DNA from 3 places in the Pseudomonas sp. 3A(2025) genome. Region 2 is predicted to be linked to each of the others. Evidence: riboswitches for the same ligand, from Rfam matches in the RefSeq annotation. Region 2 holds a riboswitch; each other region holds the start of a gene.
What was found. A riboswitch is a leader RNA that binds a small molecule or an ion and turns the genes downstream of it on or off. The one in region 2 is predicted to bind cobalamin.
Positions count from the first base shown of each region.

Region 1: it holds a riboswitch for cobalamin, as region 2 does, so the genes downstream of both, cobW (cobalamin biosynthesis protein CobW) here and cobO (cob(I)yrinic acid a,c-diamide adenosyltransferase) in region 2, are expected to answer to the same signal.
Region 3: it holds a riboswitch for cobalamin, as region 2 does, so the genes downstream of both, ACYP2A_RS01960 (TonB-dependent receptor) here and cobO (cob(I)yrinic acid a,c-diamide adenosyltransferase) in region 2, are expected to answer to the same signal.

Region 1 is NZ_BAAILM010000036.1:25,548-28,816, forward strand. Features, by position in the region: gene cobN (cobaltochelatase subunit CobN) at 1-875, opposite strand, end outside; gene cobW (cobalamin biosynthesis protein CobW) at 879-1,943, opposite strand; cobalamin riboswitch at 2,038-2,232, opposite strand; cobalamin riboswitch at 2,289-2,507, shown strand; gene ACYP2A_RS15595 (CbtB domain-containing protein) at 2,600-2,785, shown strand; gene ACYP2A_RS15600 (CbtA family protein) at 2,797-3,269, shown strand, end outside.
Region 2 is NZ_BAAILM010000113.1:404,468-407,736, forward strand. Features, by position in the region: gene ACYP2A_RS28465 (cobyrinate a,c-diamide synthase) at 1-687, opposite strand, end outside; gene cobO (cob(I)yrinic acid a,c-diamide adenosyltransferase) at 684-1,295, opposite strand; cobalamin riboswitch at 1,390-1,604, opposite strand; gene ACYP2A_RS28475 (PQQ-dependent sugar dehydrogenase) at 1,709-3,022, shown strand; gene ACYP2A_RS28480 (C40 family peptidase) at 3,044-3,269, opposite strand, start outside.
Region 3 is NZ_BAAILM010000006.1:37,313-40,581, reverse strand. Features, by position in the region: gene ACYP2A_RS01960 (TonB-dependent receptor) at 1-1,447, opposite strand, end outside; cobalamin riboswitch at 1,554-1,761, opposite strand; gene ACYP2A_RS01955 (OmpA/MotB family protein) at 1,942-2,586, opposite strand; gene ACYP2A_RS01950 (hypothetical protein) at 2,583-3,269, opposite strand, start outside.

The DNA.
Region 1 (3,269 bases), on a different contig from region 2:
CAAATGGCCTGAATCACCGGAATGTTGCGCCGGAACGGGCGCATGTGCGGCGCTTCGGGGCTCGATTGCGCAAACCCTGTGGTATTGAGAATCAGCCCAGCGCCCGCCTCGTCCAGCCAGTCCTCGACCACGGTCAGGCAACCAGGCTCTTTGAGGCTGGCAACGGCAATCGGTAGCGGATTGAGGCCCTGTGCCTGCAAACGCTGGCAAAACACATCGATAAACGTGGTGTTGGCTGCTTGCAGGTGCGAACGATAGAACAGCAAGGCCGCCACCGGCGCGTCATCAATCCAGTCGGCTTGCCAATCGGCCAGCCCGGCGCGGGTCTTGTGCGGATGATAGATGGCGGTGCGTGGCAAGGCCTGCGGCTCGTGCCATGAATAATCGCGTGCCAGCCACTGGCTGGCCATGCAGTTGAACAGGTTCAAGGCGTTATCCAGCCCACCCTGACGCAGGTATTGCCAGAGCCGGTCGCGCTGATCGGCGGGCACGGTGCTGAAATCGGACAATTCAGGGTCCGGGCGATCATCGCCCGGCACCAGAATCACCTGCACGCCGCGCGCGGCCAGTTCCAGCAGGCGCTGCACGCCGTAGCGCCAGTAGCCGATGCCGCCGTGCAGCGAAATCAGGATGACCCGCGCATGTTGCAGCACCTCTTCGACATACAGGTCGACCGAGGCGTGGTTCTGCACTTGCATCGGGTTGGCCAGGCGCAGGCTCGGGTAATCATCGGGCAGTTGCTGCGCCGCCTCGGCCAGCAAGGCCAGGCTGGAGTCGCCGCTGCAGAGAATCACCAGCTCGGCGGGGGTTTGCCCGAGGTCGGCGATGCTGTCGTCCGGTACGAAACCACCGGGCTGGGTTCTCAGCAGGTGCATGGATCAGCCAGCCAGTGCCGCGTGCAGGCGCGCTTCGAGTACCGCTGCGTCCAGTTCCTGACCGATCAGCACCAGTTGCGTGGCGCGTTCTTCATCGGCGCGCCAGGCGCGGTCGAAATGCTTGTCGAAACGGGTGCCCACGCCCTGCACCAGCAGGCGCATCGGTTTGCCGGGAATGGCCACGAAACCTTTGACGCGCAGGATGCCGTGCTCGACCACCAGTTGCGTCAGGGCCGCGAGCAGGCGTGCTTCGTCGGCTTCGGGCAGTTTGATCGAGATCGAGTCGAAGGCGTCGTGATCGTGATCGTCGTGATCGTCGCCTTCGTGGTGGTCATGGTGGGTCTTGCGCCCGTCGATGTGCAGCTCCGACTCGGCACCCAGGCCCAGCAACACGCTCAGCGGCAGGCGACCGTTGCTGGCTTCGATGACCTTGACCGCCGGCGGCAGTTCCTCGGCGACCTCGGCACGCACCGCCGCCAGGCCTTCGGCGTCGATCATGTCGGCTTTATTGAGGATCACCAGATCGGCGCTGGCCAACTGGTCGGCGAACAACTCGTGCAGCGGCGATTCGTGGTCCAGGTTCGGGTCCAGCTTACGCTGCGCGTCGACCTGATCAGGATAAGCGGCGAAGGTGCCGGCCTTGACCGCCGGGCTGTCGACCACGGTAATGACCGCGTCCACCGTGCAGGCGGTGCGGATTTCCGGCCATTGAAAGGCCTGGACCAGCGGCTTGGGCAGCGCCAGACCCGAGGTTTCAATGAGGATATGGTCCAGGTCGCCACGGCGCTCGACCAGCTCGCGCATGACCGGGAAGAATTCTTCCTGCACGGTGCAGCACAGGCAGCCGTTGGCCAGCTCGAAGATACGGCCGGTGGCTTCTTCTTCGGTGCAGCCGATGGTGCATTGCTTGAGGATTTCACCGTCGATGCCCAGTTCGCCGAACTCGTTGACGATCACCGCGATGCGCCGGCCTTCGGCGTTGTCGAGCATGTGCCGCAACAGCGTGGTTTTGCCCGAGCCCAGAAAGCCGGTGACGATGGTGACGGGAAGCTTGGCAAGCGTTTTCATTGGATGCCCTTTGGCAATGCGGCGGGCAAGCAGGACGACCACCGCGCGCGTTGCGCACAGTGCGAATCGCCACCGGATCACCCCGCCCGGTTGTAGTGAGAATTCGGTTGAGGCAGGTATCCTGGCTTGCGGCAGCTTTAAAAGCACTCGGCGCGCCTTCCCGCTTGCGCAGTGGCTGTGCGACGAACATGACCGCTTACAGTTGCGGGGGCAGCTACGGCTTGAACCGTATTCCCGTCTTAGCCCTGATGGGTTTACCGACCAGGGAACCTCAAGGGCGCAAGGCTACGCAGTGGCCGCAGACAGGTCAATGTCGAGATTGACGTTGGCCGTGCCTCATGATCTTCTACACAACTTGTTACGGGTGCCCTTCACAGGGTGAAACGGGAAACCGGTGCTGCGTCTGGCTGTTTCAAAGGCCTGCGTAAAGTCCGGTGCTGCCCCCGCAACGGTAAGCGAGCGAAGAGTCAATCCACTGTGCCATCTGGTATGGGAAGGCGATTCTTGGCAGATGCATGCGCATCCCTCGTGAGCCCGGAGACCGGCCCGCAATCGAATTCAGACACCCCGCGGTGGGCGGGCGCAGTCGATACTTGCCAGCGCTCGCTGGCGGGTGTCCGTGCGCTTGCCTGCCCCTGACCCAAGAGGCAAGCAGCATGTCGATCATCAGCAGCAGCCAGTCCGCCGCTACCCCTACTACCCTCAGCCAGCGCCTGACCGCCGCCATTGGCGCCGTTCTGCTTGGCTGCAGCCTGGTGTACTTCGCCGGCTTCTCGCACATCGACGCGGTGCACAATGCCGCCCACGATACCCGGCACAGCGCCGCCTTTCCTTGCCATTGAGACCTGAACCCATGTTCAAGCGAATTGTGCAGACAGCCGGTTTCAGCGGCCTGCTGGCGGCCCTGCTGTTGACCCTGGTACAAAGCCTGTGGCTGACACCGCTGATTCTTGAAGCAGAAACCTTCGAGCAAGCGCCTGCCGTGCAGGAGCACGCCCACGAGCCGGGCGCCGCCGCGCACGTGCATGAACACGACGAAGAAGCCTGGTCGCCGGAAGATGGCTGGCAGCGCCTGCTGTCGACCACCGGCGGCAACCTTGTCGTCGCGGTGGGTTTCGCCTTGATGCTGGCCGGGCTTTATACCCTGCGCGCCCCCGGCAGTGCGGTTCAGGGGCTGTTCTGGGGACTGGCCGGGTTTGCGGTATTCGTTCTGGCACCGACACTGGGGCTGCCACCGGAATTGCCGGGCACGGCAGCGGCCGATCTTGGCCAGCGCCAGACCTGGTGGATTTCTACCGCCGCCGCCACGGCCGCCGGCCTTGCGCT
Region 2 (3,269 bases):
TTCGGGGGCGGCAAAGCTTACCGGTGGCGGCAGCGTGACTTCGCAGGTGCTGCCCAAGGCATGGGCCGCCGCGTCCAGACGGGCATCCAGGTCGTTCAGCTCGCTGGCTTGCACCAGCCCCAAGTGCCGGCTCGGCAACTCGATGCCGGTTTCCCGCGACAGTGCACCGTACCAGCGCAGGCCTTCGGTGAGGCTGTTTTCCAGCAGTTGCGCATGGCGTACAGTGCCGACCCGGTTGGCCAGGACACCGGCAAACGGCAGGTCGGGCTGATAGCGCGCCAGCCCCAGCGCCAGGGCGCCGAAGGTCTGGGCCATGGCGGTGCCGTCGATCACGCCCAGCACCGGCACACCGAAATGCCGCGCCAGATCGGCGCTGGACGGCGTGCCGTCGAACAGGCCCATGACGCCTTCAATCAGAATCAGATCGGCCTCACCGGCCGCTTCCCACAACAGGCGGCGGCTTTCTTCGACGCCGATCATCCACAGGTCGAGCTGATAAACCGGCGCACCGCTGGCGCGCTCCAGAATCATCGGATCGAGAAAATCCGGGCCGCATTTGAAGACGCGAACCTTGCGGCCCTGATTGCGATGCAACCGGGCCAACGCTGCGGTCACTGTGGTCTTGCCTTGGCCTGAGGCCGGGGCAGCAATCAATACAGCGGGACATTGGCGTGCAGCGTCACTCACAGCTCGATGCCCTTTTGCGCACGGATGCCAGCCTGGAAGGCGTGCTTGACCATGGCGATTTCCGAGACGGTATCGGCCAGCTCGACCAGCTCCGGCCTGGCGCCGCGACCGGTAACTACCACGTGCTGCATCGGCGGACGCGCTTGCAGGTCGCTCAGGACCTGATCCAGGTCCAGGTAACCGTGCTTGAGAGCGATGTTGAGCTCGTCGAGAATCACCAGGCCGATGGCCGGGTCGCTGAGCAATTGCTTCGAGACTTCCCACGCTGCCTCGGCGGCAGCGATATCGCGCTGGCGATCCTGGGTTTCCCAGGTAAAGCCCTCGCCCATCACGTGGTAGCGCACCTGCTCGGGAAAACGCCGGAAAAACAATTCTTCGCCCGTGCTGTTGCGGCCCTTGATGAACTGCACCACACCGCACTGCATGTCGTGACCCATGGCGCGGGCCAGCATGCCGAACGCCGAGCTGCTTTTGCCCTTGCCGTTGCCGCTCAAGACCAGCAGCAACCCGCATTCATTGGGGGAGTTGGCAATGCGCTCATCGATAATGGCTTTTTTGCGCAGCATGCGCGCCAGATGGCGTTCGTCACGTTCAGGGGATTGGTTCACACTCAGCTCTCCGCTGGGGGGCACGCGAAAGCAGACGACAGGACAGCATTGGGCCGCAGGCGCGTACCCTGTGCAGAGCATCGCCCGCCGTGATGCCGTGAAAAAGTGACAGGCCGGTCTCCGGGCTCATGAGCGGGATATCCATCCCAGGCGGTGCGCCTTCCCGGACCTGAAGACCAGTGGCGTTGGCACAGCCTCGACTCATCTACCGTTGCGGGGGCAGCGCCGGGATCGGATGGCTCCTGACCGGCTTCCCTGTTTCACCTCGCCAATCAATGATTGCAAGGCACCTGAAACAAGCGGCGAAGGGTAGAGGGTTGGGCAAACAGCGTCAAACAGTATTGAATTGAACCTCCCGGACGGCGCTTTCTCTATCCTTTAACCTCCTTTGGTTTTGCGAGATGGATCCCGGCATGCTCAGACTCGACCCGCGTTACGCACTCATTCTGCTCACCGCAGGCGGCCTGGCGGCCTGCGGCGAAACCGCCAAGCTGCAAGTGGCCGACGGTTTCGGCCCCACTCCGCAATTACCCGAGCCCAACAAGACCCTGATGCCGACGGTCAATATCGCCCCGGCCATCGGCTGGCCCGAAGGCGCTAAACCCATCGCCGCACCGGGCACTCAGGTGGCGGCGTTTGCCGAGGGCCTGGACCATCCGCGCTGGCTGTATGTGCTGCCCAATGGCGATGTGCTGGTGGCCGAGTCCAACGGCCCCGCCAAAGACAGCTCCGGTCTGCGCGACTGGATAGCGCAAAAAGTCATGAGCCGTGCGGGCGCCGGCGTGCCCAGCGCCAACCGCATCACCCTGCTGCGCGATGAAAACCGCGATGGCATCGCCGAGACCCGCTCGGTGCTGCTGGAAAACCTTAATTCGCCGTTCGGCATCACATTGGTCGACAACACCCTGTATGTGGCCGACACCGACCGACTGATCAGCTTCCCTTATGAAAGCGGCCAGACCCGCATCAGCGCAGCGCCGACCACCGTCACCGACCTGCCCGGCGGCCCGCTTAACCATCACTGGACCAAGAACGTGATTGCCAGCCAAGACGGCAGCAAGCTGTACGTCACCGTCGGCTCCAACAGCAATGTCGGCGAGAACGGCATGGACCAGGAACAAGGCCGTGCGGCGATCTGGGAAGTGGACCGCGCCTCGGGCCAGAAGCGCATTTTCGCCTCAGGCTTGCGCAACCCCAACGGCATGGACTGGGAACCGGTGACCGGCAAACTGTGGACGGCGGTGAACGAACGCGACGAAATTGGCAGCGACCTGGTGCCTGATTATGTGACCTCGGTACAGGACGGCGGCTTTTATGGCTGGCCCTACAGCTATTACGGCCAGCATGTCGACAAGCGCGTCGAGCCGCAAAACCCGGAGTTGGTGGCCAAGGCCATCGCGCCAGACTACGCGGTAGGCCCGCACACCGCTTCATTGGGCCTGGTGTTCGCCGACGGAAAAACCCTGGCGGCACCGTTCAATCAGGGGCTGTTCATCGGCCAGCACGGCTCATGGAATCGCAAACCGCACAGTGGCTATAAAGTGGTGTTCATCCCGTTCAAGGACGGCAAGCCCAATGGCCAGCCGATCGATGTGCTGACCGGGTTCTTGAACAAGGATGAAAAAGCGCTGGGGCGCCCGGTCGGTGTGGTCAACGACCAGCGTGGCGGCTTGCTGGTAGCCGACGATGTGGGCAACAGGATCTGGCGAGTGACCGCCAAGCAGTGAGACGGGGGTCGGCCGCTGCTGTCAGCGGCCGTTCTGTGCCAGGTTTTCCGGGCGAATGATGCGCTTGGCATTCAGATAGGCTTTCTGCCAATACGGCTTGCTCAGGCTGTCGAGCTTGACCGTACCACCGGTAGCCGGCGCATGCACAAAGCGCCCTTCGCCGACATAGATACCGGCATGCGAGACCTGCGAACCGCCAGAGGTAGCGAAGAACACCAGATCGCCGGTCTGCAATTGTTCGCGACCG
Region 3 (3,269 bases), on a different contig from region 2:
ACAGCGACAGTTGATCGGTGACCGCGAACACCAGGCCGGCGCGCCAGTTGCCGCCGCTCAGGCTGCGGTCGCTGCGGGTGCCGGCGCGTTGGTCACTGCGATCCAGGTGGTTCTGGTCACGGCGAATACCGGTCACCAGCGACCAGCGCTCGGACAGTTGCAGGCGGTTTTCCGCGAACAGGGCAAACGTGCGGGTCTCGGTATTGGCCAGCGGCAGGTACGGCGACTGGCTCTGGAAATACGCCGGCGCCGGTTGCCACGGGTCGACGAAGTCGTCGGCGACATCGGTGTACGGCGAGTTATTGGCGAGTTTGAAACGGATCTTGTTGTACTCGGTGCCGACCACCGTGCGGCTGTCCAAACCAAACAACGCATGCTGGAAGGTAAAGGTCTGGCGGTCGCCGATCTGCTCCTGATCGTGCTTGATCTCGATCGCGTCGCCGCGCAGCAGATGGCTGTTCACAGGGTTCCAGGTATAGGCCTCGGCATTGCGCCAGTGGCGGCGGCTGGTGATCCAGTACAACTGGTTGCTGGCACTGACGGCATCGTTGATCTGCCAGTCGGTATTGAGCCGGGTCCATTCGTCGTTGTAACGCTGCACGGCGTTGCGCACGTTGTAGTTCTCGTCGCGCAGGCTGTCGCGGTAGCGGCTATCGATCAGCGGTGTGCCGAAATACGCCGCCGGCTCGCTGTCGCCGCGCTCATGGGCGAAGGTAAAGCTCAAGGCGTCGCTGGCCTGCCAGCGCAGGGCGGCGCTGATGGCATGGCTGCGTGAATCGCCATGATCGACCCAGCCGTTGCTTTGCTGCTGGTCGAGGGTCAGGCGATAACTCAGGCTGTCACTCAGCGAGCCACCGCTGTCCAGCGCGGTCTGCTGGCGGTCGTACGAGCCGTAGCCGACGCGCAGGCGATTGCGAATCGGGCCTTCGAACGGTTTTTTTGGCACCACATTGATCGTCGCGCCGGTAGCACCTTCGCCGTACAGCACCGAGGCGGGACCATTGAGCACATCGATGTGATCGACCATCCAGGTGTCGACCGGAAAGGTCTGCGTGCCCATCCCGGTGTACAGCCGCGAGCCGTCGAACAAGGTCATCACCGAGGCATGGCCGGTAAAGCCTCGCGCCGACAATGCAGTATTGCCATTGCCGGGTGCGGCAAGGCTGGAGATGCCCGGTGCGCGGCTGACCGCTTCCTGCACGCTCTGGTTAGTGCGCTGTTCGATGGTCTTGCTGTCGATGCGGCTGACGCTGGCCGGGGTCTGCAAGGACGTCAGTGCCAGCCGGGAGCCGGTGGCCTGTGGCGTGTTCAGGGTCGTGGGAGCTTGTTCGGCGACCTCGTTGACGCTGGTGGCCGGCAGGGTCAGGGCCGATTCTGCGCTCAGGGCGGCGGCAGAAAAGCTCAATAGAGGAAACAGGCTCAGGTGCAAAGGGGAGAAACGGGACATGCTATTCCAACTCGATCAGGAAAGAATGAACCCGGAGGGAATAACGCATAGGGAATCGCACGCACAGGCGCACGAATACCGGCCTGCGCCCGCCCACCGCAGGGATTGCCTAACAAGGCTTCAGGCCGGTCTCCGGGCTTGCGAGGATCATGAACCCTTCACCTTCCCATGCCTGAAAGCACAGTGGTGTGTCGAAGGGTTCGCTCGCTTACCGTTGCGGGGGCAGCGCCGGACTAGTCACTGGAGGTGATGCACCGGCTTCCCGTTTCACCTCATGCACGGCGGCATGGGGCACCTGAAACTGGGGCGGCATATGACCACCGATCAGGGGCTGCGTCAATACGTGGTCGGTCTGGTACAAAAACCGATTGCGCGGACTTGCAGGACCGGCCGGGCGGCGACCGTAGGACCGACTTTAGTCGGGAATGGCACAACACCGTGTTGTGCCCTTCGCTGCTAAAGCAGCTCCTACAAGCGTATTATCGCTGCGCCGCTTACATCGATTTGGCCATCACCAGTTGAATCTCGACTCGCCGGTTCAATGCACTGCCCGGATCGATCCCGGGCTTGGGCCGTGAGTCGCCGTAGCCGGCTACCACCACGCGCATGGCCTGTTGTGCATCGAGCGTCTGCACCAGCAGCTTGCGCGCTTCGCGGGCACGAGCCGCCGACAGCGTGTAGTTGTCGTCGTACACCGTGCAAAAGCGCGCAAAGTCGGTCACCGGGCGCGCCACCGGCAGGTTATCGGTATGGCCCTCGACCAGTACCTGCGCTTGCGCCGAGTCATGAATGAATGCGCCGATCCGTACACTCAGTTTGCCCAGCACCGTGCGGGTGGCCGGGGTGATGCAGGCACTGCCACGGGCGAAGGCGTCATCGGGCAAGGTCAGGCGGCGGTTGGCAATATCGATCTCGACCAGTGTGGCTTCGCCAGTGCGCTCAAGATCGGCTTTCATCTCCGTCAGCAAGGCATTCAAGCCTTGGCTGCGCGCAGCTTCAGTGGCCTGTTGCTCGGCTTTGGTGGCAGCTTCACCCACCTTGTTCTGCAACACCGAGACCACCAGCATGAGCATGATCACCGCCATGACCCCGGCCATCAGGTCCGAAATCGACACCCACTCATTGGGTTTGTCTTTCATGCCTGATCACGCAGGTCAAGCGTTTCGACCTGGCCCGCGAGCCCATCCACGGAACCTGCAATCGCATCGGTCGATTCCTGCAACTGTGCCGTCGCTGCGCTCCACCGTTGCACCACCTGCTCGGTGCGTTCATCGAGGTTGGCCAGTGAGCGGTTGCCGTCGCCGGCCAGGGTGCCGAGTGCGGCCAACTGCTTGATCAGAATGCCGTGATGCCCCTGGGCCTGTTGCGCCAGTTGCCGTTCCAGGTTCTGCAGTTCATCCAGCTGCGCGGTGGCACGTTCGGCGCGGTGATCGAGGCTGTCCAGCGACAGATTGCTTTCTTCGGTAAGGGTGGCCAGCGTCGCCAGATGACTGATCAGCAGATCATGTTGTTCCAGCGCCTGCGGGTTCTGTTGCCCGGCCAGCACGGTGAGTTGTTCAAGCTGCTGCGCGCTGGTCTGCGCATGCCGATCGAGGCTGGCCAGGCAATGATTGCCTTCGCCAATCTGATTGCTCAACGCGGTGAACTGCTCGACCAGCACCTCTTGCTGACCTTGCGCCTGTTTGGCCATCTGCACATTCAACAGTTTGAGGCCCTTGAACTCATTGGCCAGCAACTGCGATTGTGCGTTGATGGCCTGCACCATGCGCTCACCGACCTGCTCCAGCGTATTGCGCGTCTGCCGGTCACGGGCGTCGCTGTA